Regions from separate parts of the Streptomyces sp. NPDC050211 genome, predicted to be linked through region 1. Evidence: riboswitches for the same ligand, from Rfam matches in the RefSeq annotation. Region 1 holds a riboswitch; the other holds the start of a gene.
What was found. Region 1 has a riboswitch for glycine ahead of gcvP (aminomethyl-transferring glycine dehydrogenase). Riboswitches for the same ligand answer to the same signal wherever they lie in the genome.
Positions count from the first base shown of each region.

Region 2: another riboswitch for glycine. It lies ahead of gcvT (glycine cleavage system aminomethyltransferase GcvT); the one in region 1 lies ahead of gcvP (aminomethyl-transferring glycine dehydrogenase).

Region 1 is NZ_JBFALC010000026.1:108,492-120,585, reverse strand. It holds gene AB0I98_RS25235 (mannose-1-phosphate guanyltransferase) at 1-1,582, shown strand, start outside; gene AB0I98_RS25230 (DUF881 domain-containing protein) at 1,750-2,580, shown strand; gene AB0I98_RS25225 (small basic family protein) at 2,577-2,909, shown strand; gene AB0I98_RS25220 (DUF881 domain-containing protein) at 2,915-3,778, shown strand; gene AB0I98_RS25215 (FHA domain-containing protein) at 4,263-4,799, shown strand; gene AB0I98_RS25210 (MerR family transcriptional regulator) at 4,843-5,580, shown strand; gene AB0I98_RS25205 (bifunctional nuclease family protein) at 5,666-6,139, shown strand; gene AB0I98_RS25200 (MerR family transcriptional regulator) at 6,398-7,042, shown strand; gene AB0I98_RS25195 (DNA polymerase IV) at 7,100-8,593, shown strand; gene AB0I98_RS25190 (PRC-barrel domain-containing protein) at 8,515-8,886, opposite strand; glycine riboswitch at 9,000-9,095, shown strand; gene gcvP (aminomethyl-transferring glycine dehydrogenase) at 9,271-12,094, shown strand, end outside.
Region 2 is NZ_JBFALC010000020.1:95,481-114,431, reverse strand. It holds gene glgX (glycogen debranching protein GlgX) at 1-2,061, opposite strand, end outside; gene AB0I98_RS21580 (Ig-like domain-containing protein) at 2,341-3,594, shown strand; gene AB0I98_RS21575 (Ig-like domain-containing protein) at 3,781-5,013, shown strand; gene AB0I98_RS21570 (enoyl-CoA hydratase-related protein) at 5,119-5,886, shown strand; gene AB0I98_RS21565 (ATP-binding protein) at 6,172-6,675, shown strand; gene AB0I98_RS21560 (polysaccharide deacetylase family protein) at 6,834-7,610, shown strand; gene AB0I98_RS21555 (YncE family protein) at 7,610-8,785, shown strand; gene AB0I98_RS21550 (MerR family transcriptional regulator) at 8,903-9,820, shown strand; gene AB0I98_RS21545 (EF-hand domain-containing protein) at 9,867-10,079, shown strand; partial or broken gene AB0I98_RS21540 (NAD(P)-binding domain-containing protein) at 10,132-10,323, shown strand; gene AB0I98_RS21535 (hypothetical protein) at 10,342-10,887, shown strand; gene AB0I98_RS21530 (endonuclease domain-containing protein) at 11,056-11,598, shown strand; gene AB0I98_RS21525 (glycoside hydrolase family 25 protein) at 11,604-12,161, opposite strand; gene AB0I98_RS21520 (L-serine ammonia-lyase) at 12,282-13,664, opposite strand; gene glyA (serine hydroxymethyltransferase) at 13,742-15,004, opposite strand; gene gcvH (glycine cleavage system protein GcvH) at 15,019-15,396, opposite strand; gene gcvT (glycine cleavage system aminomethyltransferase GcvT) at 15,496-16,614, opposite strand; glycine riboswitch at 16,759-16,858, opposite strand; gene AB0I98_RS21500 (AAA family ATPase) at 17,089-17,757, shown strand; gene AB0I98_RS21495 (enhanced serine sensitivity protein SseB) at 17,852-18,634, shown strand; gene AB0I98_RS21490 (enhanced serine sensitivity protein SseB C-terminal domain-containing protein) at 18,800-18,951, shown strand, end outside.

The sequences.
Region 1 (12,094 bases):
GCACGACAACGTGTACGTGGGGCAGCACAGCAATTTGCGTGGCTGTGTCGTCGGCAAGAACACCGACATTATGCGCGCCGCCCGGATCGAGGACGGCGCCGTGATCGGCGACGAGTGCCTGATCGGTGAAGAATCGATCGTTCAGGGCAACGTCCGCGTCTACCCCTTCAAGACCATCGAGGCCGGTGCCTTCGTCAACACCTCGGTGATCTGGGAGTCCAGGGGCCAGGCACATCTGTTTGGGGCTCGTGGGGTCTCCGGAATCCTGAACGTGGAGATCACACCCGAACTCGCTGTGCGGCTCGCCGGCGCCTATGCCACGACCCTCAAGAAGGGTTCCACGGTCACTACGGCCCGCGACCACTCGCGTGGTGCACGGGCGCTGAAGCGGGCAGTCATTTCCGCACTGCAGGCCAGCGCCATCGACGTACGAGATCTGGAAAACGTACCGTTGCCCGTGGCACGGCAGCAGACCGCTCGGGGCAGTGCCGGTGGAATCATGATCCGGACCACCCCGGGGGTGCCGGACTCCGTGGACATCATGTTCTTCGACGGGCAGGGTGCCGATCTTTCGCAGGGCAGCCAGCGGAAGTTGGACCGGGTGTTCGCGCGGCAGGAGTACCGGCGGGCGTTCCCGGGTGAGATCGGTGATCTGCACTTCCCGGCCAGCGTCTTTGACTCGTACACCGGGTCACTGCTGCGGAATGTCGACACCACCGGGGTCACCGAGTCGGGTCTCAAGGTCGTCGTGGACGCGTCGAACGGCAGCGCCGGGCTGGTGCTGCCGAGCCTGCTCGGCAAGTTGGGCGTGGACTCGCTGACCATCAATCCCGGTCTGGACGAGTCCAGGCCCACGGAGACGGCGGATGCGCGGCGGTCGGGGCTGGTGCGGCTGGGAGAGATCGTGGCGTCCGCCCGGGCCGCGTTCGGGGTGCGGTTCGATCCTGTCGGTGAGCGGCTTTCGCTGGTCGACGAGAAGGGGCGGATCGTCGAGGACGACCGGGCGTTGCTCGTCATGCTCGACCTGGTGGCCGCGGAGCGGCGCAGCGGGCGGGTGGCGCTGCCGGTGACGACCACGAGGATCGCCGAGCAGGTGGCGGCGTACCACGGGACGCAGGTCGAGTGGACGACCACCTCGCCCGACGATCTGACCCGGGTCGGACGCGACGACTCGACGATCTTCGGCGGGGACGGCCGGGGTGGGTTCATCGTCCCGGAGTTCAGCAGCGTCTTCGACGGTACGGCGGCCTTCGTGCGCCTGATCGGGCTGGTCGCGCGGACGCAGCTCACGCTCAGCCAGATCGATGCGCGGATTCCGCGGGCGCATGTCATCAAGCGGGATCTGGCGACTCCCTGGGCCGTCAAGGGACTTGTGATGCGGAGGGTCGTGGAGGCCGCCGGAGACCGCTTCGTGGACACCACGGACGGTGTGCGGGTGGTGGAGACCGACGGACGTTGGGTGATGGTGCTGCCCGACCCGGCCGAGGCGGTCACGCACCTCTGGGCAGAGGGCCCCGACGACGCCTCCGCGCAGGCTCTGCTCGACGAGTGGTCGGCGGTCGTGGACAGCGCCGGGCGCTGAAAAACGCGGCACGCGCGCGTGCCGGACAAGTGTCCTCAAGGGGGCCTGTCCGGCACGCCGGTGGGGCCATTCGGAGGTAGCGACCGCGACATGCGACGATGTGCGGCATGCCGCAGCAGCCCCCCGTTCGGAGCACACCCACGCGCCCTGCGCGTCCGGATGCCTCCATGTCGCTGCTCACCAATGTGATGGACCACAGCCTCGACGAGGGATACGCCGAAGCGGCGGCCCGGAAAGAGGCCGGCGGCGGCATGCCCAAGACCCTCAGGGCGAAACTGGGCCTTGCCGTCGGTCTGGTGCTAGCGGCTCTCGTCGTCACCATCGGAGCCGCACAGGCGCGTGTCGCCGCTCCTGTCGTGGCGAAGGAGCGCGAGGAACTGATCGACCGCATCGACCGTGAGACCACGGCCGCGGACCAGCTCGAGGACAGCGTCGACCAGCTGCGCGCCGAGGTGAGCAGGCGGCAACGAGAGGCTCTGAAGCGGAGCGGCGGCAGTGATCAGGCGGAGTTGGTGGGTCTGCTGTCGGGCGCCACGGAGGTGCACGGCCCCGGTGTGAAGCTGGTCGTCGACGACGCCGAGGAAGCGTCGAACGGCGGTGACGGTGATCCACGGGAGACCTCCGGGTTCTCCGACACCGGACGGGTGCGCGACCGTGACATGCAGCGCGTGGTGAACGGGCTGTGGGAGTCGGGGGCCGAAGCCGTCTCCATCAACGGGCAGCGGCTGACGGCGCTGTCGGCGATCAGGGCCGCCGGTGACGCGATACTGGTCGACAACAAGCCGCTGGTGCCGCCGTACACGGTGCTCGCGGTGGGGGACGGGAAGCGGCTGAGCACCAGGTTCCAGAACAGCGCCGACGGGCTGTATCTGAATGCCCTCCAGGAGAACTACGGCATCCGGACCTCCATCTCCGCGGAGGAGGACCTCCGGCTGCCCGCCGCACCGAGCGTGACCGTACGAACAGCACAGCCGAAAACCGAGAAGGGCACATCGTGATCGCCGTACTGGGCCTCGTCGTGGGAGTCGTGGCCGGCCTGTTGGTCCGGCCGGAGGTTCCGGCGGTCGTCGAGCCTTATCTGCCGATCGCCGTCGTGGCGGCGCTCGACGCCGTCTTCGGGGGGCTGCGGGCCATGCTCGACGGCATCTTCGACGACAAGGTGTTCGTCGTGTCGTTCCTGTCCAACGTCGTCGTGGCAGCGTTGATCGTGTTCCTGGGCGACAAGCTGGGCGTCGGGGCCCAGCTGTCCACCGGCGTCGTCGTGGTCCTCGGCATCCGTATCTTCTCCAACGCCGCCGCGATCCGTCGGCATGTGTTCCGGGCGTGAGGCCGATGAGCGACAAAGACGAGGCGGCGGAGAACAGGCTGCGCAAGAAACTCCCCGAAGAGCTTCCCGCGGTGGCCGAGCCGACAGAGGAAAAGCCCGCTGAGGAAGCGTCGGCTGGGGACACCCCTGCTGCGGCGGAGCCGGAGCTGACCGGACGGCAGCGGCTGGTGCAGGGGATCTGGCCGCCGCGCGTCACCCGCGCCCAACTCATCGTCGCCCTGCTGCTGTTCGGCCTCGGCTTCGGCCTCGCCGTCCAGGTGGCCTCCAACAGTGACGGCGACAGCGCCCTGCGCGGTGCGCGCCAGGAGGATCTCGTTCGCATCCTCGATGAACTGGATGACCGTACCCAGCGTCTTGAGGACGAGAAGCAGGGGCTCGAGAAGCAGCGCGACGAGTTGGAGAACAGTTCGGACCAGGCCGAGGAGGCCCGGAAGCAGACACTGGAGAAGGAGCGGCAACTCGGCATCCTGGCGGGCACGGTGGCCGCCCAGGGGCCCGGCATCACGGTGACCATCGACGACACGAAGGGGACGGTCGAGGCGGACATGCTGCTCGACGCGATCCAGGAGCTGCGCGCGGCCGGCGCGGAGGCGATCCAGGTCAACGGCGTACGAGTCGTCGCCGGCACCTACCTGACGGACTCCGGCAACAGCGTGAGCGTCGATGGGAACAAGATCAACGCTCCCTATCGTTTCAAGGTCATCGGCAAGCCGCAGGACCTCGAACCGGCGCTCAACATCCCAGGAGGCGTGGTGCAGACTCTCGAGAAGGAGCAGGCCACCGTGACCGTCGAGCGGTCCGGCAAGATCGTTGTGGACGCCTTGCGAGCGGCGAAGCGGCCTGACTACGCTCGGTCGTCCTCCCAGTGAACCGGGGGTGCATGGGGGACGTCCGGCGAGGGCAAGACGTTGCGGGGGGTCGGCGCACCGAATGGGTGGTGCGTGGTGGAAACTGTCTGGTGGATACGGACGTTGTGAGGATGTCCGGGTCGACCGGTGAGTGCAATCAGGGTTCGTCCTGCCCCACGGGCGGGTCTGTTTCGGTCAAGGGGAATCGCCCGTGAAGTTGTTTGCGAAGTTGTTCGGCAAGAGCGCGCGAGAGGGTCGTGAAAACGCCACGGCTCGTCATCGCGCGCAGCCCGACGCGGAAGGTCAGCGCCCGCTGTTCCGGGACCAGGTCTCTGGTCCGGGAGGTGACATTTCGGGAGGTCAGGGCGCGCCGTCTGTTGACCCTGCGCAGTCCGGCGGCATAGGTTTCGGGCAACCGTCAACCTCAGGTGCGGGTGGAGGATTTTCCGCCGACCCGTACGCGTCCAACGCCCTGGCGGGGCAGCCGCGGCAGGAGGATCCGTCCATGTCGGCCCTGGTATGTACGAGGTGCGGTAACCGCAACGCGGAGAACAGCCGCTTCTGCTCCAATTGCGGTGCCCCGCTGCGATCCGGGGCCGCGGCCGAGCGTCCGTCCGAGACGACCTCTACGATCTCCATCTCCGGCCTTGAGGCGTACGACGCCGAGGTCACCGGCCAGACGCAGATGCCGATGCTCTCCCCGGAGGCGCAGGCGGCCGTCGACGCGCTGCCGCTGGGCTCGGCGCTGCTGGTGGTGCGCCGCGGGCCGAACTCCGGCAGCCGCTTCCTCCTGGACAGCGACCTCACCACCGCCGGGCGGCACCCGCAGAGCGACATCTTCCTGGACGACGTGACGGTCTCCCGGCGCCATGTGGAGTTCCGTCGCGGCCCCGACGGCTCGTTCACGGTGGCCGACGTGGGCAGTCTGAACGGCACGTATGTCAACCGCGAGCGCATCGACCAGGTCGCCCTGTCGAACGGTGACGAGGTGCAGATCGGCAAGTACCGGCTGGTCTTCTACGCGAGCCAGCGGGGCTACTGACCCTCCCCCGGGCGCCGTCCGGGGGGACCCCCAGGGAAGGTCCATGCTTCAAACACCGAGCGGCGGTGCCGGAGCCGGTACCGCCGCCACGGACAGTGGGCTGATGAGCATCGGCACGGTGCTGAACGTGCTGCGCGACGAGTTCCCGGAAGTCACCATCTCCAAGATCCGTTTCCTGGAGTCGGAGGGGCTGATCGAGCCGCAGCGGACCCCCTCGGGGTATCGCAAGTTCAGCGCGGACGACGTCGAGCGCCTCGGCCATGTACTGCGAATGCAGCGGGACCACTATCTGCCGCTCAAGGTGATCCGCGAGCACCTGGACGCGATAGCCCGCGGGGAGGCCGTACAACTGCCCGCGCTGGCCCGCCAGCGTGACGGTGAAGCCGTGGTCGAGGCCTCCGAGGCTCCCACGGCGGCCCGGATCGGCCGGGCCGAACTGCTCGCCGCCGCGGAGATCTGCGAGCGGGAGCTGGAGGAGTGGGAGGCGTACGGCCTTATCGCTCCGCTGCCGGACGGGGCGTACGACGCGGAGGCGGTCACTGTTGCGTCGCTCGTCTCCGAGCTGGGGCGGTTCGGGATCGAGCCGCGCCATCTGCGGGTCATGAAGGCCGCCGCAGACCGCGAGGCGGGGCTGGTGGACCAGGTCGTGGCCCCACTGAAGCGGCATCGCAATCCGCAGACCAGGGCGCATGCGGAGGCGCGTACCAAGGAACTGGCGGTGCTCACGGTGAAGCTGCATGCTGCGCTGGTGAAGACCGCTCTGGGAGTGCGGCTGCCTTGAGGCGGCCAGGCCGTCGGCGTCCGGTTGCGGCACCCGTTTTCGGCCCGACTACCCAAACGTCCCGGGCACGGCCTAGGGTTGCTGTGTGAACGAGCTCGATGTCGTAGGTGTCCGGGTCGAAATGCCCTCCAACCAACCGATCGTGCTCCTGCGCGAAGTGGGAGGCGACCGTTACCTCCCCATCTGGATCGGCCCGGGGGAGGCGACGGCCATCGCTTTCGCCCAGCAGGGCATGGCCCCCGCACGACCGCTGACCCACGACCTGTTCAAGGACGTGCTGGAGGCCGTCGGCCAGGAGCTCACCGAAGTGCGCATCACGGATCTGCGTGAGGGCGTCTTCTACGCCGAGCTGGTCTTCGCCAGCGGCGTCGAGGTGAGCGCCCGCCCGTCCGATGCCATAGCGCTGGCTCTGCGCACCGGAACGCCGATCTACGGCAGCGACGGAGTGCTCGATGACGCGGGGATCGCGATCCCGGACGAGCAGGAGGACGAGGTGGAGAAGTTCCGCGAGTTCCTCGACCAGATCTCGCCCGAGGACTTCGGCACCAGCAGCCAGTGACGCGCCCGGCCCGGCAGACGCAGCCCCTGTCGGGTCGGTCGATGCCCCGCGGTGGCGCGAAATGCCGGCATGTGCCATGGGCGCGTGAGAGCGTCGGTCAAGCCCCGTCCGAGCGCATTCGGCTAGCCTTTCCCCGCGGTGGGGTACGGGAAACCACTCCTAGGGTGATTATCACTCGGCGTGCCGAGTGTGGCGATCGTTGACGCACCCCTGGTGACTGCCTACCGTCGAGAAGGCAGGTCAAGGACGGAGGTCGGCGTGAGAAGCAGCGGCGACGGTACGGCTGGGGGTGCTCCCGGACATGGCCCGGGGGCGAGCGGTCCGTACCCGCTTCACGGCAGCGCGGCCGATCACGCTCCGCAGCACATGGCGGCCGTGCCCAGCAGCGGAGGGGCGACGTCCATGGCGTCCGAGCAGATCGGCTACCGCGGTCCGACGGCCTGCGCGGCCGCGGGCATCACCTACCGGCAACTCGACTACTGGGCGCGCACCGGGCTGGTCGAGCCGAGCGTGCGGCCCGCACACGGGTCCGGAACGCAGCGTCTGTACAGCTTCCGGGACGTCGTTGTCCTGAAGATCGTCAAGCGGTTCCTGGACACCGGGGTGTCGCTGCAGAACATCCGTACCGCCGTCCTGCACCTCAGAGAACGGGGTTTCCGCGATCTGGAGCGCATGACGCTGATGAGCGACGGCGCGACGGTCTACGAGTGCACCTCGCCGGACGAGGTCCACGCGCTGCTCCAGGGCGGCCAGGGCATCTTCGGCATTGCCGTGGGCGTCGTGTGGCGGGACGTCGAGAGCGCCCTCTCCCAGCTGCACGGGGAGCGAATCGACACCGGTGAGACGCTCGTCGGGAACAATCCGGCCGACGAACTGGCGCGGCGGCGGAACCGGGCGGTCTGAGCCCCGTTCCACAGCGGTTCAACGGCATTGTCAGTGGCGTAGGGCAGCATCGGACATGTGAGAACCGCGCCCACGATCCTGCATCTCGACATGGATGCCTTCTTCGCCTCGGCGGAGCAGGCGTCCAAGCCGAGCCTGCGCGGGAAGGCCGTCATCGTGGGCGGGCTCGGGCCGCGGGGGGTGGTGGCGACGTGTTCGTACGAGGCGCGTGTCTTCGGGGTTCACTCGGCGATGCCAATGGCGCAGGCCCGGCGGCTCGCGCCGAACGCCGCGTATCTCGTGCCGAGGTTCGGGTTCTACCGGTCGATCAGCGAGCAGGTGATGGGGCTGCTGCGGGATCTGTCGCCGCTGGTGGAGCCGCTGAGTCTGGACGAGGCGTTCGTCGATCTGGAGGCGGGTGGGGCGGCCTGGGACGAGGCGTCCGCGAGGCTGGCCGGGGTGAAGCTGCGGGCCGACATACGGGCCGTCACCGGGCTCACCGGGTCGGTCGGACTCGCCGCCTCCAAGATGCTCGCGAAGATCGCCTCGGAGCAGGCCAAGCCGGACGGTCTGGTGGTGATCGAGCCGGGGAGCGAGCGGGCGCTGCTCGGGCCCATGTCGGTGCGGACGCTGCCGGGGGTCGGACCGGCGACGGGCGACCATCTGCGGCGGGCCGGGATCACCACGGTCGACGAGATCGCCGAGGCGGGCGAGGACGAGCTCGTACGACTGCTGGGCAACGCTCATGGACACGCGCTGTACGCCATGGCGCTGGCGCGCGACGACCGGCCCGTGGTGGCCGAGCGGGAGACGAAGTCGGTGTCGGTCGAGGACACCTACGACGTGGACATTCATGACCGGGTGCGGGTCGGTTTGGAGGTGCAGCGGCTCGCCGACCGGTGTGTGCGGCGGCTGCGCGGGGCCGGGCTGTCCGGGCGGACCATCGTGCTGAAGGTGCGGCGGTACGACTTCTCCACGCTGACTCGGTCGGAGACCCTGCGCGGGCCCACGGACGATCCCGGGGTGGTGCGCGAGGCCGCGGCCCGGCTGCTGGAGTCGGTGGACACCACGGGCGGGGTGCGACTGCTGGGGGTGGGCGTCAGCGGGCTTGCCGACTACACACAGGAGGACCTGTTCGCACAGGCGGCGGGGGAGCAGGCGGAGAGTGAGGTGGAGGAGCCGGTGGCCGGCGAACCGGCCGAGGTGCAGCCGACGCCCGTGGAGCGGCGGTGGCCGGCGGGGCATGACGTACGGCACGGCGAGTACGGGCACGGATGGGTGCAGGGCAGTGGGCTCGGGCGGGTCACGGTGCGGTTTGAGACGCCCGATTCGGAGCCCGGGAGGGTCCGGACCTTCCGGGTCGACGATCCCGAGCTGGAGCCGGCGGATCCGTTGCCGCTCGTGCCGCTCGTGCCGCTCGTGCCGCTCGTGGCGCGAAGACCCGATGAGCCGGAAGGGCCCGAGGTGCCGGAGGAGCCCGTGGTGCCTCCGGTTCAGGTGTCGTCCGTGCCGGCCAGCTTGCCGAAGTCGCGGTCCGGGAGGGAGGGCGGTGGGGCGACGTCGAGGCCGTAGTGGTGGTAGAGCTGGAGTTCCTGCTCCGGTGAGAGGTGGCGGCCGACGCCGAAGTCGGGGGCGTCCTTGATCAGGGCGCGGTCGAAGGGCACGTGCAGGGCCCCCTCTATGAGCTCGCTGGGCTCCAGGGGGACGAAGGCGTCCCTGCTGAACAGGCCGGTGCGTATCGCGGCCCACTCCGGCTCACCGGTGGCGTCGTCGAGGTAGACCTCGTCGATGGTGCCGATCTTGGTGCCACTGCGGTCGAACGCCTTGCGGCCGATCAGGTTGCGCGGATCGATGTCGGTCTGCACGGGCCCTCCAATTGGTCGCAACTCATCCGTAAGCACTACAAAAGAGCAGATTCACCAAGGTGGCCACTCGAAGGTTGCGGCGTTGACCTCGCTGGTACTCTGGCAGCGGCTGCTGACCCCGTGCGGGAGAGTCCTCCGGACACCATCGGAGGCGCCGAAGGAGCAAATCCTCCCCGGAATCTCTCAGGCTCACGTACCGCACGGACGAGGTCACTCTGGAAAGCAGGGCGGGTGTCGACGGCTTCCGCTCTCACCGACGGTGAAAGCCGGGTGCCCTCGGGCGTCCGGTGAAGCTCTCAGGTTGAGATGACAGAGGGGGAGGCCGTCCGGGCACCCGCGCCGTGGTGTCCCTCGAAGGTCGTGTCAGACCAGGAGGCCTCCGCAATGACCGCCCACCGCATTCCGCTCTCCGAGCTCGAACAGGGAATCCCCTTCGAGCAGCGCCACATCGGGCCCGACCAGGAGGCGCGGGCCAAGATGCTCGCGCAGGTCGGCTACGGCTCCCTCGACGAGCTGACCGCCGCCGCGGTGCCGGATGTGATCAAGAACGCCGACGACCTGGAGCTGCCGGGCGCGCGCACCGAGGCCGAGGTGCTGGCCGAGCTGCGCACGCTGGCCGACCACAACCAGGTGCTCGGCTCCATGATCGGGCTCGGGTACTACGGGACCTTCACGCCGCCGGTCATCCTGCGGAACGTCATGGAGAACCCGGCCTGGTACACGGCCTACACGCCGTACCAGCCGGAGATCTCCCAGGGGCGGCTCGAGGCGCTGCTGAACTTCCAGACCATGGTCGCCGACCTCACCGGGCTGCCGACCTCCGGTGCCTCGCTGCTCGACGAAGGAACGGCCGCTGCCGAGGCGATGGCGCTGTCCCGGCGGATGGGCAAGAACAAGAAGGGCCTGTTCCTGGTCGACGCGGACGCGCTGCCGCAGACCGTCGCCGTGATCGAGACGCGGGCCGAACCGACCGGCGTCGAGGTCGTCGTTGCCGACCTCAGCGAGGGCATCCCGGCCGAACTCGCCGAGCGTGAGATCAACGGCGTGCTGATCCAGTACCCGGGCGCCTCCGGTGCCGTACGCGACATCAAGCCGGTCATCGACCGGGCGCACGAGCTGGGCGCGCTCGTCACCGTCGCCGCCGATCTGCTCGCGCTGACGCTGCTGAAGTCGCCGGGTGAGCTGGGTGCCGACATCGCGGTCGGTACGACGCAGCGGTTCGGTGTGCCGATGGGCTTCGGCGGGCCGCACGCCGGCTTCATGGCCGTACACGAGAAGTTCGCGCGCAGCCTGCCCGGACGGCTGGTGGGTGTGTCCGTCGACGCGGACGGGCACAAGGCGTACCGACTCGCTCTGCAGACGCGTGAGCAGCACATCCGGCGCGAGAAGGCGACCAGCAACATCTGCACCGCTCAGGTGCTGCTCGCCGTGATGGCCGGGATGTACGCCGTCTACCACGGGCCCGAGGGGCTGAAGGGCATCGCCCGCCGGACGCACCGGTATGCGTCGATCCTCGCCGAGGGGCTGAGCAGCGGTGGTGCCGAGGTCGTCCACGGCGAATACTTCGACACCGTCACCGTCCGGGTCCCGGGGCGGGCCGCCGAGGTCGCAGCTGCCGCGCGGGAGAACGGCGTCAACTTGCGGCTGGTGGACGCCGACCTCGTGTCGATCGCCTGCGACGAGACCACGAATCGGGCCCAAGTGGGCGCCGTATGGAGCGCGTTCGGGGTCGAGGCCGACATTGAGGCGCTGGACTCCGCCGCGGCGGACGCGCTGCCGGACGCGCTGCTGCGCGCCGACGAGTACCTGACCCATCCCGTCTTCCACCAGCACCGTTCCGAGACCGCGATGCTGCGCTATCTGCGCCGGCTCGCCGACCGGGACTACGCGCTGGACCGCGGCATGATCCCGCTGGGCTCCTGCACCATGAAGCTCAATGCCACGACCGAGATGGAGCCGGTCACCTGGCCCGAGTTCGGGCAGCTGCATCCCTTCGCGCCCGCGGAGCAGGCGCAGGGCTACCTCACGCTCATCCGTGAGCTGGAGGAGCGGCTCGCCGAGGTCACCGGGTACGACAAGGTGTCGCTGCAGCCCAACGCCGGTTCGCAGGGTGAGTTCGCCGGGCTGCTCGCCGTACGCGGATATCACCGGGCCAACGGGGACGAGCAGCGGACCGTGTGCCTCATTCCGTCCTCGGCGCACGGGACCAACGCCGCCAGTGCCGTCATGGCCGGGATGAAGGTCGTCGTCGTGAAGACCGCCGAGGACGGCGAGATCGACGTGGCGGACCTGCGGGCGAAGATCGAGCAGTACCGCGACGAGCTGTCGGTGCTGATGATCACGTACCCGTCGACGCACGGTGTGTTCGAGGAGCACGTAGCCGACATCTGCGCGCAGGTGCATGAGGCGGGTGGCCAGGTGTACGTCGACGGCGCCAACCTCAACGCCCTGGTGGGGCTTGCCAAGCCGGGGCACTTCGGCGGTGACGTCTCGCATCTGAATCTGCACAAGACCTTCTGCATTCCGCACGGTGGTGGCGGTCCGGGTGTCGGGCCCGTCGGTGTGCGCGCACACCTGGCGCCGTATCTGCCGAACCACCCGCTGCAGCCCGCCGCCGGTCCGGAGACGGGTGTCGGGCCGATCTCGGCCGCGCCGTGGGGTTCGGCGGGGATCCTGCCGATCTCGTGGGCGTACGTCCGGCTCATGGGCGGCGAGGGGCTCAAGCGGGCCACGCAGGTGGCGGTGCTCAGTGCCAACTACATCGCCAAGCGGCTCGAGCCGCACTACCCGGTGCTCTACACCGGTCCCGGCGGGCTGGTCGCGCACGAGTGCATCATCGATCTGCGGCCGCTGACCAAGGCGACCGGGGTGAGCGTCGACGATGTCGCCAAGCGGCTGATCGACTACGGGTTCCACGCGCCGACGATGTCGTTCCCGGTGGCCGGGACGCTGATGATCGAGCCGACCGAGTCCGAGGATCTGATCGAACTCGACAGGTTCTGCGAGGCGATGATCGCCATACGGGCGGAGATCGAGAAGGTCGGTTCGGGCGAGTGGCCCGCGGACGACAGCCCGCTGCGGAACGCGCCACACACCGCGGCCGCGCTCGGCGGGGAGTGGAAGCACGCGTACACGCGCGAGGAGGCCGTCTTCCCGGAGGGCGTCTCGGCGTCCGGGAAGTACTGGCCGCCGGTGCGGCGGATCGACC
Region 2 (18,951 bases), on a different contig from region 1:
GACGATCGGGGCACCCCGCTCGTCGCGGCCCGGGATGTCCCGACCGGAGAGGTACATGCCCAGCGTGGCGGCGGGCGCGTACCAGTCCCGTTCCGTCATCTCCGTGCCGCGGGCGGTGAACCAGGCCAGGTCGCGCAGCCCGTCGGCGGAGTGCGCCCGGCCGGAGAAGAACGCGCGGCGGCGGAGTACCGGATGCCGGTGCCGCAGGTCGATCAGGCGGGAGGTGAGGTCGAACAGGGCCTTCCAGCCCGGTTCCTCCAGCAGCCCCCAGTCCAGCCAGCTGATCTCGTTGTCCTGGCAGTACGCGTTGTTGTTGCCCCGCTGCGTCCGCCCCAGCTCGTCGCCCGCGACCAGCATCGGCACCCCCGTGGACAGCAGCAGCGTCGTCAGCAGGTTCCGCAACTGGCGCCGCCTGAGCGCCTGTACGCGCTCCTCGTCCGTCTCTCCCTCGGCGCCGCAGTTCCACGCGCGGTTGTCGTCCGTGCCGTCCCGGTTGCCCTCGCCGTTGGCCTCGTTGTGCTTGCGCTCGTACGACACCAGGTCGCGCAGGGTGAAACCGTCGTGCGCGGTGATGAAGTTGACCGAGGCGTAGGGGCGCCGCCCGCCCCACGCGTACAGGTCGCTGGACCCCGACAGCCGGTACCCCAGATCCCGTACGTCCGGCAGCGCGCCCCGCCAGAAGTCCCTAACGGCGTTGCGGTACCGGTCGTTCCACTCCGTCCACAGGGGCGGGAAGGCGCCCACTTGGTAGCCGCCCGACCCCACGTCCCACGGCTCGGCGATCAGCTTCACCCGCCGCAGCACCGGGTCCTGGGCGATGACGGCCAGGAACGGGGAGAGCATGTCGACGTCGTGCATGGAGCGGGCCAGCGCCGCCGCCAGGTCGAAGCGGAAGCCGTCGACGCCCATCTCGGTCACCCAGTAGCGCAGGGAGTCCGTGATCAGGCGCAGCACATGCGGCTGGACCACATGCAGGGTGTTGCCGCAGCCCGTGTAGTCCGCGTAACGGCGCGCGTCGTCCTGCAGCCGGTAGTAGCCCCGGTTGTCGATGCCCTTCAGCGACAGCATCGGGCCCAGCTCGCCCGCCTCCGCCGTGTGGTTGTAGACCACGTCGAGGATGACCTCGATCCCGGCCGAGTGCAGCGCCCGCACCATCCGCTTGAACTCGCCGACCTGCTGGCCCGCCGTGCCCGTCGCCGCGTACGCCGCGTGCGGGGCGAAGTAGCCGATGGAGTTGTAGCCCCAGTAGTTCTTCAGGCCCCGGCGCAGCAGATGGTCCTCGTGCGCGAACTGGTGCACCGGCAGCAGCTCGACGGCCGTGACGCCGAGCTTCACCAGGTGCTCGACGGCGGCGGGGTGCGCCAGACCGGCGTAGGTGCCCCGCAGTTCCTCGGGGATGTCCGGGTGCAGCTTGGTGAATCCCCGTACGTGCAGCTCGTAGATGACCGAGTCCGCCCAGGGCGTCTTCGGGCGGCGGTCGTCCATCCACTCGTCGTCGGTGGCGTCATCGTGGACGACCACGCCCTTCGGGACGTACGGCGCCGAGTCCCGGTCGTCGCGCACGGTGTCCGCGACCTGCTGCTGGGGCCAGTCCCGCACATGGCCGTACACCTCGGGCGGCAGGCTGAAGTCGCCGTCCACCGCGCGGGCGTACGGGTCGAGAAGCAGCTTGGCCGGGTTCCAGCGACCGCCGGTCCAGGGGTCCCAGCGGCCGTGCACGCGATAGCCGTAGCGCTGACCGGGCATCACGCCGGGTACGAAGCCGTGCCAGATCTCGTGCGTCAGCTCGGTCAGCCGGACCCGGGTCTCCTTGCCGTCCGCCCCGAACAGACACAGCTCGACCGCCTCGGCCCCGCCCGCCCACAGCGCGAAGTTGGTGCCGGCCACCCCGTCGGGACCGGTCCGGAACCGGGCCCCCAGCGGCATCGGCGCACCCGGCCACACCTGCGCACCCGGCGGCGCCGCCCGCCGCGCCCCGTTCACGACGGCACGCTCGGTCACGGCTTCCTGTGCGGCAGCGCGCCCCTCGGCCACCGCCTCCTGCTCGGCTGCGCTGGACACGTGACAGCCTCCCACGGCTCGCGGAACGACCCGCGGGAAGAGCGCGCAGCGACAGCCTTTCTCGGCTCCGCTCGCCTCCGGGGCGCTCCAGGCGGGATCGAGAGCCCGACCGTGCTCGACCCTTCGGGCCTGTGCGCGCTCGCCCTCCCGACACCGCCGCGCCCCTTCGGCTCCCTGTCGCTGCCGGGGCTCCCCGTCGTGTCGTCCTCCCCACTCTTCTGCCCAGAGCTTGGGCCGCACTCACGTTTCCCGGGAGCGGGCCCTGTCGTTGGGGTCGTTGTGAGGCACGTACATGGGCGCGCGCGGCGCGCGGGGGCCGCGCTGGCCGCCGTACTGACATGGGCAGGACTGCTGGCCGGGGCCGCCGGATGCACGTCGGACGACGGCTCGGGCGGGGCCGGCATCGACGCGGTCTTCGGCAAGGCCCGGGCACCGGAGGACGTCATCCTCGTCTCGCCGGACGACGGCAGCCGGGGCGTGAGACCCGACACGAGACTGCGGGTACGGGTGCCCAGCGGGCGCCTGGAATCGGTGCGGGTCGTCAAGTCCCAGGACGCGCAGGAGACCCCCGTCTCCGGGCACATCTCCGAGGACGGCCTGCGCTGGGAGCCCGACGACGAGAAGCTCGCGCTGGCCGCCGAGTACACCGTCGACGCGGTGGCACTGGACGGCAGGGGACGGCGCTCGGCACGGCACACGACCTTCACCACGTACGTCCCCGAGGAGCGGTTCATCGGATACGTCGCCCCGGAGAACCGCTCCACCGTCGGCACCGGAATGATCGTCTCCATCGAGTTCAACCGGGAGATCGCAGACCGCGCCGCCGTCGAACGCGCCGTCCACGTCAGCGCGAAGCCCGCCGTCGAGATCCGCCCGCACTGGTTCGGCAACGGCCGCCTCGACTTCCGCCCCGAGCACTACTGGAAACCGGGCACCCAGGTCAGCGTCGCCCTGCGCTTCCGCGACGTCGAAGGCGCACCCGGCGTCTACGGCCTCCAGTACAAGACGTTCTCCTTCACCGTCGGCCGCAGCCAGGTCTCCCTGGTCGACGCCCGCGCCCACACCATGGACGTACGCCGGGACGGCGAGCTGCTCGCGACCGTGCCGATCACCGCCGGCGCCCCCAAGCACACGACGTACAACGGCAAGATGGTGGTCACCGAGATGCTCGACCTGACCCGGATGAACGGCGCCACGGTCGGCTTCAAGAAGGCCAACGGCAAGGGCGAGTACGACATCCCGGACGTCCCGCACGCCATGCGCCTCACCGACTCCGGCACCTTCCTGCACGGCAACTACTGGGCGCCGGACACCGTATTCGGCCGGACCAACGTCAGCCACGGCTGCGTCGGCCTGCGCGATGCGAAGGGCGGCGGCTCGGACACCCCGGCCGGCTGGTTCTTCGACCGCAGCCTCGTCGGGGACGTCGTCGAGGTCGTCCACAGCAATGACAAAAAGGTCGCTCCCGACAACGGCCTCGGAGGGTGGAATATGGGCTGGAAGGAGTGGAAGGCGGGCAGTGCGGTGAAGTAACGGGAGTAGGGGGCGCCTTGGCCGACATTCTGTTGAAGTTCGGTACGGAACAGTGACAATCATGAAGCGACTATGCCGCTGGCCTTGTGGTTAATATGCGCCGAGCGCGCGGGACGCGCCCGGGGAGCGGGCCCGACCAGGCCCGGCAAGGGTCCGGTGGACGGACCCGGCGAGGGGAGAAAGAACTTGAACGTGCGGCCGATATCGGGGGCGTCGGTTGACGCGCGGGGGCGACGCAGGAAGGTGGCGGCATTGATGTGCGGGCTGCTTCTCGCCGTCAGTGCGTGCGGCGGGGGTGGCTCGGACTCGACGTCCGGGCCCGGCAAGGGCAAGGACTCCACCCAGGCCGAGAGCAAGCAGTCGCAGGCCGTCGTGACGATAGCCCCGAAGGACGGCGCCAAGTCGGTCGACACCAACGGCGCCCTCAAGGTCAGCGCCGCCAAGGGCCAACTGACCGAGGTCCAGGTCAAGGATGCCAAGGGCACCGAGATACCCGGGAAGATCACCGACGGCGGGGCCAGCTGGACGCCGTCCACCCATCTCGCCGCGTCCACCACGTACAAGGTCCACGCGGTCGCCGAGGACTCCAAGGGCCGCGAGGCCGCCGAGGACGCCAGCTTCACCACCCTGACGCCCGAGAACACGTTCATCGGTGAGTTCACCCCCGAGGACGGCTCCAAGGTCGGCGTGGGAATGCCGTTCTCGATCCGCTTCACCCGGGGCATCACCGCCCCCGAGGACGTCGAGAAGGCCATCAAGATCAAGACCGAGCCCGCCGTCGACGTCGAGGGCCACTGGTTCGGCAACGACCGCCTCGACTTCCGCCCCGAGAAATACTGGAAGCCGGGCACGAAGGTCACCGTCGATCTCAACCTCGACGGCGTGGAGGGCCGCGACGGCGTCTACGGCGAGCAGGCCAAGACCGTCTCCTTCACCATCGGCCGCAGCCAGGTCTCGGTCGTCGACGTCAAGAAGCGCACCATGGAGGTCAAGCGGGACGGCAAGGTCATCAGGACGATCCCCGTCACCACCGGCAAGCCCGGCTACGACACCTGGAACGGCCAGATGGTCATCACCGAGCAGCTCACGGTGACCCGTATGAACGGCGAAACGGTCGGCTACGGCGGCGAGTACGACATCAAGGACGTCCCGCACGCCCAGCGCCTCACCACCTCCGGCACCTTCATCCACGGCAACTACTGGGGCGGCGACGCCTTCGGCAACTACAACGCCAGCCACGGCTGCATCGGCCTGCGCGACGTCCGCGGCGGCTACGACAGCGGCGTCCCGGCCGCGTGGTTCTTCAACAACTCGATGATCGGCGACGTGGTCGTGGTGAAGAACTCCAACGACAGGATCGTGGACCCGGACAACGGGCTGAACGGCTGGAACATGCCGTGGGAGAAGTGGACCTCTTGAGAGACGCGAGGTGACGCGCCCCGAAAGGGGCGCGGGGAACTGCGCGACCAGCCACAACGAACCCGCACGGTGACGACGGCATTAGCCACCGTTAACCTGCGGAGCATGACCGTGAATCTCGAAGTCGCCGAAGGCGTCGGCACACTCCGTCTCGACCGCCCTCGCATGAACGCCCTGAACATCGAAACCCAGGACCGCCTCAAGGACCTGGCCGAGGAAGCGTCCCGCAGGGAAGACGTGCGCGCTGTGGTGATCTACGGGGGCGAGGATGTGTTCGCAGCGGGCGCGGACATCAAAGAGATGCAGGCCATGGACCACACCGCGATGGTCCTGCGCGCCCGCGCCCTGCAGGACTCCTTCACCGCCGTGGCCCGCATCCCCAAGCCGGTCGTCGCGGCCGTCACCGGCTACGCCCTCGGCGGCGGCTGCGAGTTGGCGCTCTGCGCGGACTTCCGCATCGCCGGGGAGAACGCCAAGCTGGGCCAGCCGGAGATCCTGCTCGGTCTGATCCCCGGCGCCGGCGGCACCCAGCGCCTGGCCCGGCTGATCGGCCCGTCCAAGGCGAAGGACCTGATCTTCACCGGCCGCCAGGTCAAGGCGGACGAGGCGCTGGCGCTGGGCCTGGTGGACCGGGTCGTCCCGGCCGCCGAGGTGTACGAGGCGGCGCACGCCTGGGCCGCGAAGCTGGCGCAGGGCCCCGCGATCGCCCTGCGCGCGGCGAAGGAATCCATCGACACCGGCCTGGAGACGGACATCGAGACCGGCCTGGCGGTGGAACGGAACTGGTTCGCGGGCCTGTTCGCCACCGAGGACCGCGAGCGCGGCATGCGCAGCTTCGTCGAGGAGGGTCCGGGGAAGGCGAAGTTCTTGTAAATCTCTCCCCCAAAGTCCCCGCAGGGCCTTGCAATTGACGCGGTGTCTGATCCGGGTCCCTCGATGGGGCGGTTTATGGGAGCCTTAAGGCAGCCTTAAGCCTGTCTTGTCGAGGGAGTCCGTCGATTGCCGCCAACCGAGCCTTCGCCGCAGCTCAGCGGGGCTGCAACCGACTCCGAACTGCCCTTGGCATATGCCGATCCACCGGTACGGAATGGTGGATTCCGGGGGGCGTATTCCGCAGAGACGCCCCCGGAGGGCGTTCGGGGCGGCCATGATGGGGGCATGGCGGGGCTGGAGGGTATCGAACAGCCGCGGGGACACGGCCGTGCGACCGCGGCGCGCTGGTCGCCGGCGGCCGAGGACGAACACGCTCTCAAGGTACTGGAGTTGTTCGGCAACCCGACGGAGTCGGAGGTGCCGCTGCCGTCCCGCCCCGAGTCCGCGGCCACCGCACGCAGACTGACCCAGGTCGTCGTACTGCGCCAGTGGGGACTCACCCCCAAGATGACGGAGGACGCGGTCTTACTCGTATCGGAACTCGTCGGCAACGCCGTACGGCACACCGGCGCCCGCGTCTTCGGACTGCGGCTGCGCCGCCGCCGGGGCTGGATCCGCGTCGAGGTCCGCGACCCCTCCCGGGGGCTGCCCTGCCTGATGCCGGTCCAGGAGATGGATGTGAGCGGGCGAGGACTGTTCCTCGTCGACAAGCTCTCCGACCGGTGGGGCGTGGATCTGCTGCCGCGCGGGAAGACGACGTGGTTCGAGATGCGGGTCGCCGACAGGTGACCACGCGTGTGGATGACCCCACCGCTTCGGACGACCACACCGTTTGGACGACCACACCACACCGCTTGGGCGGCCACACCGTTTACCGGACCTTGACCGCGCCTTGACCCCACCGCCAACCGGATCAATCGCGAGTTTTCGGACATAACGCCTCTTAAATGGTGCGGGTGACCACCACCGACCGACGGGCGGCGCTCCGTGCCGGAGCCGGCCTCGTTGCTGCCGCGGGCGGGCTCGCCGCAGGGTGTGCCGCACCCGGCGCCACAGCTCAGCACACCCGCCCGCCCAGCCCGTCCGCCCGACCCCCCGCCCCCGGACCCCGCCGCTTCCCCCGGCACCCCGCCCAGATCACCCACGGCCCCCGCGACCACCCCCGCGTCGCCCTCACCTTCCACGGCGCGGGCGACCCCGCCACCGCCCGCTCCCTGTTCGGCGCGGCCGAACGGCACGGCGCCCGGCTCACCGTGCTCGCCGTCGGCACCTGGCTCGACGAGCACCCGGAGCTGTCCCGCCGCATCCTCGACGGCGGCCACGACCTCGGCAACCACACCCACCGGCACCTGGACGTCAACGCCATGTCCGAGGCCGATGCCCACGCCGAGATCACCGAATGCGCCGAGCGGCTGAAGCGGCTGACCGGATCGATCGGCACCTGGTTCCGCCCGTCCCGCGCCGCGCGCGCCTCCCCGCTCGTCGAACGGCTGGCCCGCACCGCGGGCTACCCCCACGTCCTCTCCTACGACGTGGACTCCCTCGACTTCACCTCGCCCGGCCCCGACGCCGTCACCGGCAACGTCATGGCCGGGATCCGGGGCGGATCGATCGTGAGCCTGCACTTCGGCTACGCGGACACGGTCGCCGCGCTCCCCGCCGTACTGGAAGAACTCGACCACCGCGGACTGCGCGCGGTCACCACCACGGAGCTGCTGAGCTGATGCACCGGAACCTCGTCAAACGCACCCTGATCGCGGGCGCCGCCCTCGTCGCACTCGCCGCCTGCGGCACCCAGTCCCCGGACTCGGCACCCCAGGCCCTCAACACCAAGGCGGCCGTACCCGCACCGCCGAAGAAGACCGTCCAGGGCCTGCCCGGCATGCCGCCGGTCCTCGACCCGAAGGACGTCTACGCGGCGGACAGACCGAACCAACTCTCGCCCGTGGTCAAGGACTTCCCGTCCCGGGTCTACGTCCCCAACACCGAGTCCGACACGGTCTCGGTCATCGACCCGAAGACGTACGAGATCATCGAGACGATCCCCGTCGGCCGCCAGCCCCAGCACGTCGTGCCGTCCTGGGACCTGAAGACCCTCTGGGTCAACAACAACCGCGGCCACACCCTCACCCCCATCGACCCGAAGACCGGCAAGGCGGGCAAGGAGGTCGAGGTCCACGACCCGTACAACCTCTACTTCACGCCCAACGGCAAGTACGCCGTCGTCATGGCCTCCCTCGACCGCGAACTCGTCTTCCGCGACCCGCACACCATGGAGCGGATCAAGACCGAACCGGTCACCTGCTACGGCGTCAACCACGCCGACTTCTCCGCCGACGGCAAGTACTTCATCGTCTCCTGCGAGTTCAGCGGCGAACTGCTGAAGGTCGACACGGAGAAGATGGAGGTCGTCGGACAGCAGAAGCTCCCCTTCGACGGCGCCATGCCGCAGGACGTGAAGATCTCCCCGGACGGCAAGAAGTTCTACATCGCCGACATGATGGCCGACGGCATGTGGGTGCTGGACGGCGAGAAGTTCACCGAGCCCACCCTCCTGCCCACCGGCAAGGGCTGCCACGGGCTGTACGTCAGCCGGGACTCCCGCGAGATGTACGTCTCCAACCGCGGCGAGGGCTCCATCTCCGTCTTCGACTTCACACGGAACAAGCTCACCAAGAAGTGGCACCTCCCCGACGGCGGCAGCCCCGACATGGGCGGCGTCTCCGCCGACGGCAAGGTCCTGTGGCTCTCCGGCCGGTACGACGCCGAGGTCTACGCCATCGACACCCGCACCGGCACCCAACTCGCCCGCATCCCGGTCGGCGACGGCCCGCACGGCCTCGCGGTCTACCCACAACCGGGCCGCTACTCACTCGGCCACACCGGCATCTTCCGGTAGTGAAGATCCACAGCCCGCCGCCGCAGACCCGGAATCGTGCCCCGCATGATCCCAACCCGTCTGCGGCGGCGGGCGCCACTTGAGTCTCCACCCACTGGAAGCCCCAGACTCGCGGACATGAGCGAAGACGGCACCGCACTGTTCACCATCGGCGAGCTGGCCAGGGCCACCGGGCTGACCGTGCGCACCATCCGCTACTGGTCGGACGAGGGCGCCCTGCCCCCGGTGACCCGGTCGACGGGCGGCTACCGCCTGTACGACGCCGGGTCCGTCGCCCGCATGGAGCTGATCCGCACCTTGCGTGAACTGGGCCTCGGCCTGGACGACGTACGCAAGGTGGTCAGCGGCGAGCAGGACATCGCGTCCGTCGCGGCCACGCATGTGGCGGCGCTGGACGCGCAGATCCGGTCGCTGAAGGTGACCCGTGCGGTGCTGTCGACCGTGGCGCGACGCGGCTCGACCGCGGAGGAGATGACCCTGATGAACAAACTGGCGCGGCTGTCGGCCGCGGAGCGGCGGCGGATCATGGAAGCCTTCGTGGAGGAGGTGTTCGACGGACTCGACACGGTGGACCCGGACATCAAGCACCGGATGAGGCACGTCACCGTCGACCTGCCGGACGAGCCGACCCCACAGCAGGTCGACGCCTGGGTGGAGTTGGCGGAAATGGTCCAGGACCCGGACTTCAGGGCGCGGATGCGCGAGATGGTGGAATTCAACGCCCGGGACCGCGGCTCCGACACTCCGGAGGGCGCCTCGATGTGGTTCTTCAAACGGCTGGTGGAACTGGCGGAGCAGGCCCGACAGCAGGGCATCGCGCCGGACGCGCCGGAGGCCGAGCCGGTCCTGGACGAGCTGATCGGCCCCGACACCGACAAGGCCGCCGTCCTGGCCCGACTGGAGGCCGGCTTCCACGCCCAGGCCAATCGCTACCGCGAGCTGATCGCCCTGGTGAACGGCCGTGACCCCAAGCCGCGGCACGCCGAGGAGTTCGCCTGGGTGGTCGCCGCGCTGCGTCATCGGGTGGCCCGATAATCTGACCCCCGCACACACGGAACATGCATGACGAAGGGGCGGATCGGTGGCGGACATCGACGAAGCACGCAAGCAGTTCGAGCGGATCGACACGGACGGTGACGGCTTCATCACCGCAGCCGAGTTCAAGACTGCCCTCGCCCAGCAGGGCGACTGGAACGTCACCGAGGCGGTCGCCGAGGTGATCATCGGCAGCCGTGACCTCAACGGCGACAAGCTCCTGTCATTCGACGAGTTCTGGTCGTACCTGAACAAGTGACGTGAGCCGACGAAGGGGCGCCCGTCCGGCAGCGGACGGGCGCCCCTTCGCCATGCCCGGCGCAATAGCAACCCCGGAAGGGCCTGTCATGAAGATCGGCATCATCGGCGCGGGCAATATCGGCGGCAACCTCACCCGGCGGCTCACCGCCCTCGGTCACGACGTCTCCGCGGCCAACTCCCGCGGCCCGCACACGCTCACCGCACTCGCGGAGGAAACCGGCGCCAGGCCCGTCACGGTCGAAGAGGCGGCACGCCGACCGTTGCTGTTCCTCGACGTGGACGGGCCACTCAACCCCTATGCGGCCAAGCCGGAGAAGCGCCCCGACGGCTACACCACACTCAGAGTGCCCGAGGACAGCGGAACTCCGGACGAACACAGAGGGCTCTCGGCCCGGCGGCGACCCCTGCGGGTCTGGCTCAACCCGGAGCACGGGCGACCCCTGCTCCAGCTCGGCTACGAGCTGTGCTGGGCCACGACATGGATGGACCAAGCCAACCGGTGGATCGCCCCGGTGCTCGGCCTTCCCGAACTCCCCTTCGTCGACTTCGGCGACGCCTTGTTCCAGGACCGCCCCGACGGGGTCCACTGGAAGACCGGTCCCCTGGTGGACCACGCCAACGGCCGTCCCTTCGCCTGGGTGGACGACGAACAGAGCGATCTGGACCAGGCATACGTGACGACCCACCACCACGGGCCTGAGCTTCTGCACCACGTCAACCCGCGCATCGGTCTCCGCGAGGACGACTTCCGCACGCTCGCCGACTTCGCCCGGTCCTTGGGTACTCCACTGCGGAACAACCATTAGACGTTTGTGCGCGTTACGCATGTTCGAGTGGCTCGTTGATCGGATTGTGTGTCGGCGAGCGACTTTGGGGGGCATGTGAGGACGTGTGCGGCAGCGGGGAACGGATGGTCCTGCGACCGGACCTCCGACAGGTATCCACTGACGAAAGGGCTGTGCAGGACGCACTACATGCAGCATCTGAGAGGGCGCCACTACCAGCAGCAGAGCAATGGCCGACCACTCACGCCGCTGCGTAAAAGGAGAGCCAACGGCGCCGTCCAGATGATGATCAAGGGTGGACTCATCGAGTGTCTGGGGTGCGGCGAGCACAAGCCCGTAACCGAGTACTCGCCTGTCAACGCATTGGGCGCTCCCCGGCCGTACTGCAAGCCATGCAACGCAGCGCGCGTCCGCCTCAGTAACTACAACGTGACCGTGGAGTTCATTGGCCAGTTGCGCCGGTTTCAGCAGGACAGATGCGCGGTTTGCGGGACGACCCACATGGGTCGGCGGGCCATGGACATCGATCACGATCACGCATGTTGTTCAGGTGGGCGAAGCTGCGGTGAATGCGTGCGAGGCCTCATCTGCAACGACTGCAATGCCCGTGGCCTTGCGTGGTACGAGGGCTTGCCGCCCGAGCTTCGCACCTTCGACCTGTTGAACGCATACCTGGCGGACCCACCCGCCAGGCGGCTCCGGTGCGAACTGACTGCCTCAGCAGGCGGTTAGACACATCAGGCGTTGTCGGCCCATGCCCGCAGCGCCGCCTTGCTCTCGAAGTCCGCCACGTTCTTGTCGATCGGGTTGCTCGTGTACTGGTGGAAGCGCCACTTCGCCTGAATGCGGGGTTTGCCGGCGGCGACGTAGTCGGCGATCCAGAGGCCGTCACCGGCGTACGAGGTATCGTCAACGGTCAACCAAAAATGACGGTTGCAGTAGAGCACAACGCGGTGATTCGGCCGAAGCTCCTTCACCTTCCGGATGAACCGGTCCTTCTCCGCGTTGCTCGCGTGCGTGCCGTCGCCGGTGGTCTCCCAGTCGACGGCGAGGATGTCGCTGCCCTTTTCCGGGGCGTGCTTGACGAAGTACTCGGCCTGGGCGGTGAGGTTGCCGGGCCAGAGGAAGTGGTAGAAGCCGACGACCAGGCCGGCGTCGCGGCCCCTCTTCGTCTGGGCGGCGAGCTTCGGGTTGACGTACGAACGGCCTTCCGTCGCCTTGATGAAGACGAAGGAGAGGCCGTCGGTGTCGTAGGCGGAGGACTGGTAGGAACTCACGTCGATGCCGCGCAGCATGGGCGCTCCCGGAAGTGCTCGTGGGGGGACCGGAGTTGTTGAAGGTATGCCCCACCATGGCACGGGTGATCCGTCCGCGCGGGCGAGCGGCGGAATCTCACCCCCGGGTGCGCACCGGCATCAGCACTCGATGATATTCACCGCAAGCCCGCCCCGAGCCGTCTCCTTGTACTTCACGCTCATGTCGGCGCCTGTCTCCTTCATCGTCTTGATGACCTTGTCGAGGGAGACCTTGTGGGAGCCGTCGCCGCGCATGGCCATGCGGGCGGCGGTGACGGCCTTTACCGCGGCCATGCCGTTGCGTTCGATGCAGGGGATCTGGACGAGGCCGCCGACGGGGTCGCAGGTGAGGCCGAGGTTGTGTTCCATGCCGATCTCCGCGGCGTTCTCGACCTGTTCGGGGCTGCCGCCGAGGACTTCGGCGAGGGCGCCCGCCGCCATGGAGCAGGCGGAGCCGACCTCGCCCTGGCAGCCGACCTCGGCGCCAGAGATGGAGGCGTTCTCCTTGAAGAGCATGCCGATGGCGCCGGCGGCCAGCAGGAAGCGGACGATGTCGTCTTCCCTGTCTCCTTCGGAGGCGGCGCCGGGCACGAAGTTGATGTAGTAGTGCAGGACCGCCGGGATGATGCCGGCCGCGCCGTTCGTGGGGGCCGTCACGACCCTGCCGCCCGCCGCGTTCTCCTCGTTCACCGCCATCGCGTAGAGAGTGATCCACTCCATGGCCAGGGCCTTGGGGTCGCCCTCCGAGCGCAGCTTGCGGGCCGTGTTGGCGGCCCGCCGCCGTACCTTCAGGCCGCCGGGCAGGATGCCCTCGCGGGACATGCCGCGTGCCACGCAGTCCCGCATCGCCCGCCAGATCTCCAGCAGGCCCGCGCGGATCTCCTCCTCGGTCCGCCAGGCCCGCTCGTTCTCCAGCATCAGTGCGGAGATCGACAGGCCGGTCTCCTGCGTGAGGCGCAGCAACTCGTCGCCCGTGCGGAAGGGGTACTTCAGGACCGTGTCGTCGAGTTTGATGCGGTCGGCGCCGACCGCGTCCTCGTCGACGACGAAGCCGCCGCCCACGGAGTAGTAGGTCTTGGAGAGGAGTTCGGCGCCGGAGGCGTCGTGCGCCCAGAGCGTCATGCCGTTCGCGTGGTACGGGAGTGCCTTACGGCGGTGCAGGACCAGGTCCTTGTCGAAGTTGAAGGCGATCTCCCGCTCGTCGAGCAGCCGGAGCCGGCCCGCCGCCTTGATGTCCTCCACCCGCTGGTCGGCGGTCTCGACGTCCACCGTGCGCGGTGACGCGCCCTCCAGTCCGAGCAGTACCGCCTTGGGCGTGCCATGGCCGTGTCCGGTCGCGCCCAGGGAGCCGTACAGCTCGGCCCGTACGGACTCGGTGGAGTCCAGGACGCCTTCGCCTCGCAGCCGGAGGGCGAACATGCGGGCCGCGCGCATCGGACCCACGGTGTGGGAGCTGGACGGGCCGATGCCGATCGAGAACAGGTCGAAGACCGAGATGGCCACGGGGACTCCTCACAGCGGGGGTGGTGGGACACCCGGCGACCCGGCATCCGCGTGGCCGGGTGTCCCACCAGGGGGACTTACTTGTTCAGGCCGGGATACAGCGGGTGCTTGTCCGCGAGCGCGGTGACCCTGGCCTTGAGCGTTTCGATGTCGTACGACGGCTTGAGTACCTCGGCGATGACGTCCGCGACCTCGGTGAAGTCCTCGGTGGTGAAGCCGCGGGTGGCGAGGGCGGGGGTGCCGATGCGGAGGCCCGAGGTCACCATCGGCGGACGTGGGTCGTTCGGGATCGCGTTGCGGTTGACCGTGATACCGACCTCGTGGAGGCGGTCCTCGGCCTGCCGGCCGTCCAGCGCGGAGTTGCGCAGGTCGACCAGGACCAGGTGTACGTCCGTGCCGCCGGAGAGCACGTCGACGCCCTCCGCCTTCACGTCCTCCCGCACCAGACGCTCGGCGAGGATGCGGGCACCCTCCAGGGTACGGCGCTGCCGCTCCTTGAAGTCCTCCGAGGCGGCGACCTTGAAGGCGACCGCCTTGGCGGCGATCACATGCTCCAGGGGCCCGCCCTGCTGACCGGGGAACACCGCGGAGTTGATCTTCTTCGCCAGCTCGGCGGTGGAAAGGATCACTCCGCCGCGCGGGCCGCCCAGCGTCTTGTGGGTGGTCGTGGTGATCACGTGCGCGTGCGGGACGGGGTTCGGGTGCAGCCCGGCCGCCACCAGACCGGCGAAGTGTGCCATGTCGACCATCAGGTACGCGCCGACCTCGTCCGCGATCCGGCGGAACGCGGCGAAGTCCAGCTGCCGCGGGTAGGCCGACCAGCCCGCCACGATCAGCTTCGGCTTGGACTCCTTGGCCAGCCGCTCGACCTCGGCCATGTCGACGACACCGGAGTCGTCCACGTGGTAGGCGACCACGTCGTACAGCTTGCCGGAGAAGTTGATCTTCATGCCGTGGGTCAGATGCCCGCCGTGCGCGAGGTTCAGGCCCATGATCGTGTCACCGGGCTTGAGCAGCGCGAACATCGCCGCCGCGTTGGCCTGGGCGCCCGAGTGCGGTTGAACATTCGCATGTTCGGCGCCGAACAGCTCCTTCACGCGGTCGATCGCGATCTGCTCGACCACGTCGACGTGCTCGCAACCGCCGTAGTAGCGGCGGCCCGGGTAGCCCTCGGCGTACTTGTTGGTCAGAACCGAGCCCTGCGCCTCCATGACCGCGACGGGCGCGAAGTTCTCCGAGGCGATCATCTCGAGCGTGGACTGCTGGCGGTCCAGCTCGGCGTCGACGGCGGCGGCGACGTCCGGGTCCAGCTCGTGCAGGGGGGTGTTGAGGACAGACATGCTTGTACGACTCCTCAGCCGGCGGAAAAGGCGGTGTACTCGTCGGCGGAGAGCAGGTCGGACGGCTCCTCGGCGACACGTACCTTGAAGAGCCAACCGCCTTCGAAGGGGGCGGAGTTCACCAGCGACGGGTCGTTGACCACGTCCTCGTTGACCTCGGTGATCTCGCCGCTGACCGGGGAGTACAGGTCGCTGACCGACTTGGTCGACTCCAGCTCGCCGCAGGTCTCACCCGCGGTCACGGTGTCACCGACCGTGGGGAGGTCGACGAAGACGACATCGCCGAGCGCGTTGGCCGCGTGCTCCGTGATGCCGACTGTCGCGACGCCGTCCTCGGCGGCCGACAGCCACTCGTGCTCCTTGCTGTAGCGCAGCTGCTGGGGGTTGCTCATGGCCTGAATTCTCCTGTACGCGGGGGAGTGCTGGTGAATGGGGGACTGCGGAAGACGGTTGTGAGCAGGGAGGATGTGCCCGGCATCACAGCCCAGTGTCTACTTCTGGCGCTTGTAGAACGGCAGCGCCACGACCCCGTACGGCTCGTGGCTGCCGCGGATGTCCACACCGACCCCGGCCGTACCGGGTGCCGCGTGCGCGGCGTCGACGTAGGCCATCGCGATCGGCTTGCCCAGCGTGGGCGAAGGGGCGCCTGAGGTGACCTCGCCGATCACCTCGCCGCCGGCGACGACGGCGTACCCGGCGCGCGGCACCCGGCGGCCCTCGGCGACGAGCCCGACGAGGACGCGCGGCGGGCTCGACTGGGCCCGGGCGGCGGCCTCGGTGAGCGCCGTGCGCCCCACGAAGTCGCCCTCTTTCTCGAACTTCACCACCCGGCCGAGCCCGGCGTCGAAGGGCGTCAGGGCGGTCGACAGCTCATGCCCGTACAGCGGCATGCCCGCCTCCAGGCGCAGGGTGTCCCGGCAGGAGAGGCCGCACGGGACCAGGCCCGCGCTCTCGCCCGCCTTGGTCAGCGCCTGCCACAGCTCGACCGCGTGCTCCGGCTTCACGAACAGCTCGAAGCCGTCCTCGCCGGTGTAGCCGGTGCGGGCGATGAGAGCGGGGACGCCGGCGACGGTGCCGGGCAGGCCGGCGTAGTACTTCAGTCCGTCGAGGTCGGCGTCTGTGAGGGAGGCGAGGATGCCGGGGGACTCGGGGCCCTGGACGGCGATGAGGGCGTAGGCGTCGCGGTCGTCGCGCACTTCGGCGTCGTACGACTCGGAGCGCTCGATCAGCGCGTCCAGGACGATCTGCGCGTTGCCGGCATTCGCCACGACCAGGTACTCGGTCTCGGCCAGCCGGTAGACGATCAGGTCGTCGAGGATGCCGCCGTCCTCGCGGCAGATCATGGTGTAGCGGGCGCGGCCGGGCTTGACGGCGCTGATGTTGCCGACGAGGGCGTAGTCCAGCAGGGCGGCGGCCTGGGGGCCGGTCACCGTGATCTCGCCCATGTGCGAGAGGTCGAAGAGCCCGGCCCGGGTGCGTACGGCGAGGTGCTCCTCGCGCTCGGAGCCATAGCGCAGGGGCATGTCCCAGCCGGCGAAGTCGGTCATCGTCGCGCCCAGCGAACGATGCAGGGCATCGAGCGCGGTGTGACGGAGAGGCGTACTGCTCATCGGATCTGCTCCCAAAGGCATGACAGGCGAGGACGTTCCTCCCCATCTGTCATCGGAACCTGAGAGGTTCGCCGTGACCGGTGAAGATCACGGTTTGCACCTTGGGTGGAGCCACTGCGGCAGCGGCCCGCTTTTCAGATGTGCCTCGCCCGCGCGGTAACGGGGCCTGAGAGATTCAAGGGAGGGACTTGCTCCTTCGGCGCCCCAGCGACAGCTGTGCTGGGAACTCTCCCGCGCGGATTCAAGCGGCCGGTATGCAGTTGGCGGGCACATCATTGCACGCATCGGCCGACCGCGGCAGGGGGACCTTTCAAGGGGGCCATCCACAGGGACCGCTCAGGGTTCACAGTCGGGCACAGTGGCCTGTAGCAGGCTTGTTGCGGGAAGCGGACGTAAACGGGAGGGCCGCGTATTACCTTCTCTTTACACTCGACGGGGATGGGAACTCCCGACCCCATGGGGAGGACGATCACGGTGAACAGGATCACGGCGTACGCCACCAGCTCGGCCCTCGCGCTGCCCGAGCAGCACACGGCCCCGGCCAGGGAGGCCTGCGGCGCGCACCGGGCACCCGTCGTCCGGGATCTGCGCGACCGTGCCGGCCGCAGCCCGCACGCACTGCTCTTCGGCCCCAGGGACCTCGTCGTGATCACCGGCCTGCCCGGAAGCGGAAAGTCCACGCTGATGGCGCGCACGGTCAAGGGCCTCCGGATCGACTCCCAGGACACCCGCGACCGCTGGGACACCCGCGCGCCCCGCTTCCTGCCGTACGCGGTCTACCGCCCCCTGGTCCGCCTCGCGCACTACACCGGACTGCGCCGCGCCCTGCGCACCGGCACCGGAGTCGTCGTCCACGACTGCGGTACGCAGTCCTGGGTGCGCCGCTGGCTGTCCCGCGAGGCCCGCCGCCGCGGCGGCACCCTGCACCTCCTGCTGCTCGACGTCGCCCCCGACACCGCGCTGGAGGGCCAGCGCGAACGCGGCCGCGGTGTCTCCCGCTACGCCTTCCTGCGCCACCGCACGGCGGCCGCCCGGCTGATCCGCTCCGTGGAGCGCGGCGACCTGCCCGACGGCTGCGGCTCGGCGGTCCTGCTCGACCGCGACGCGGCGGACGTCCTGCGCAGGATCGGCTTCACGGGCTGAGGGTTCACGAGCTGAGCCTTCACGGGCTGAACCCGGTAGTCCACCCGCTAGCCTTTGAGTCACAGCAGTGATCTCGGCAGGCGGTTGACAGCAGATGGACTTCCCAGGGAACTTCCCGGACTTCCCGGCACAGGCACACCCCCACCCGCACGGGGGCTGGCCCGGCAACGAGTTGGAGGAGGTGCTCTCCGCCTCCCTCAACATCCCGGGGGCCGGCGGACGGATCATCGAAGTCCTCGGACGCAGCTTCATCTGGGTCCCGCTCCCCAACGGCGGCGGCCCGGACAGCGTCCCGCTCGACCTGCCCACACTCGAACTCGGCGGCCAGGCCTACGTCCCGGTCTTCAGCTCCGAGGAACAGTTCCGCCAGGTCGCCGGCTCCCACATGTCGTACACGATCGCCCCCGCGGTGGAGTTCGCCCGCGGCCTCCCCCCGCAGGTCGGCATCGCCGTGAACCCCGACGGCGTGGTCGGCATACCCCTCCCGCCCCCCGCCGTCGCCGAACTCTGCCGCGTCGGCCGCACCCCCCTGGACGGCCTCACCAGCGGCGGCCGGGTCAAGCTCTACGAGCCGGACTGGCAGGACGACCCCGTGGACTTCCTGTCCGCGGCAGCCACCGAGTTCGACCAGACCGGCGTGGTGACCACGGCCCGCCGCTGCCTCGCGGCGATCGAAACGGCCGACCCGGTCATGTTCGTCGGCGTCGAACTCAACCAGTGGGAGGGCGACATCAGAGCCCTCCCTCTGGACGCGCTGGGCCGAGCCCTGGCGAAGGTCCCCGTGAGGTGGCCGGTAAACCTGGTTCTCCTGGACGTAACACAAGACCCGGTAGCCGAGTGGATGCGCAACAGAGCCCGCCCCTTCTACCAACGGTGATTGCACCCACCTAGGGGCGCGGGGCTGTATCGATATGCGGCTCCGCCGCGTGGGCGCGACAAGCCACAACGAACCCGCACTCGCCGACAGGCAACCGGCCCCGACCTCTTGGGCGCTTAAGCTGGTTTCATATCCGGGGCAAACTCAGTGAAGGGGCGGTACAAGGTGAGCGCCAGCATCGCGACCGGCCAGGTCGAGCACATGCTGCGCCAGGTGACGCCCGGGCGCTACGACGCCTACGAGGCACTGCTGCGCGCCCTCGCGACCCCCTCCGCCGGCCAGGTCTGGATGCTCCTCTGGCACGGCCAGGCAGGCTC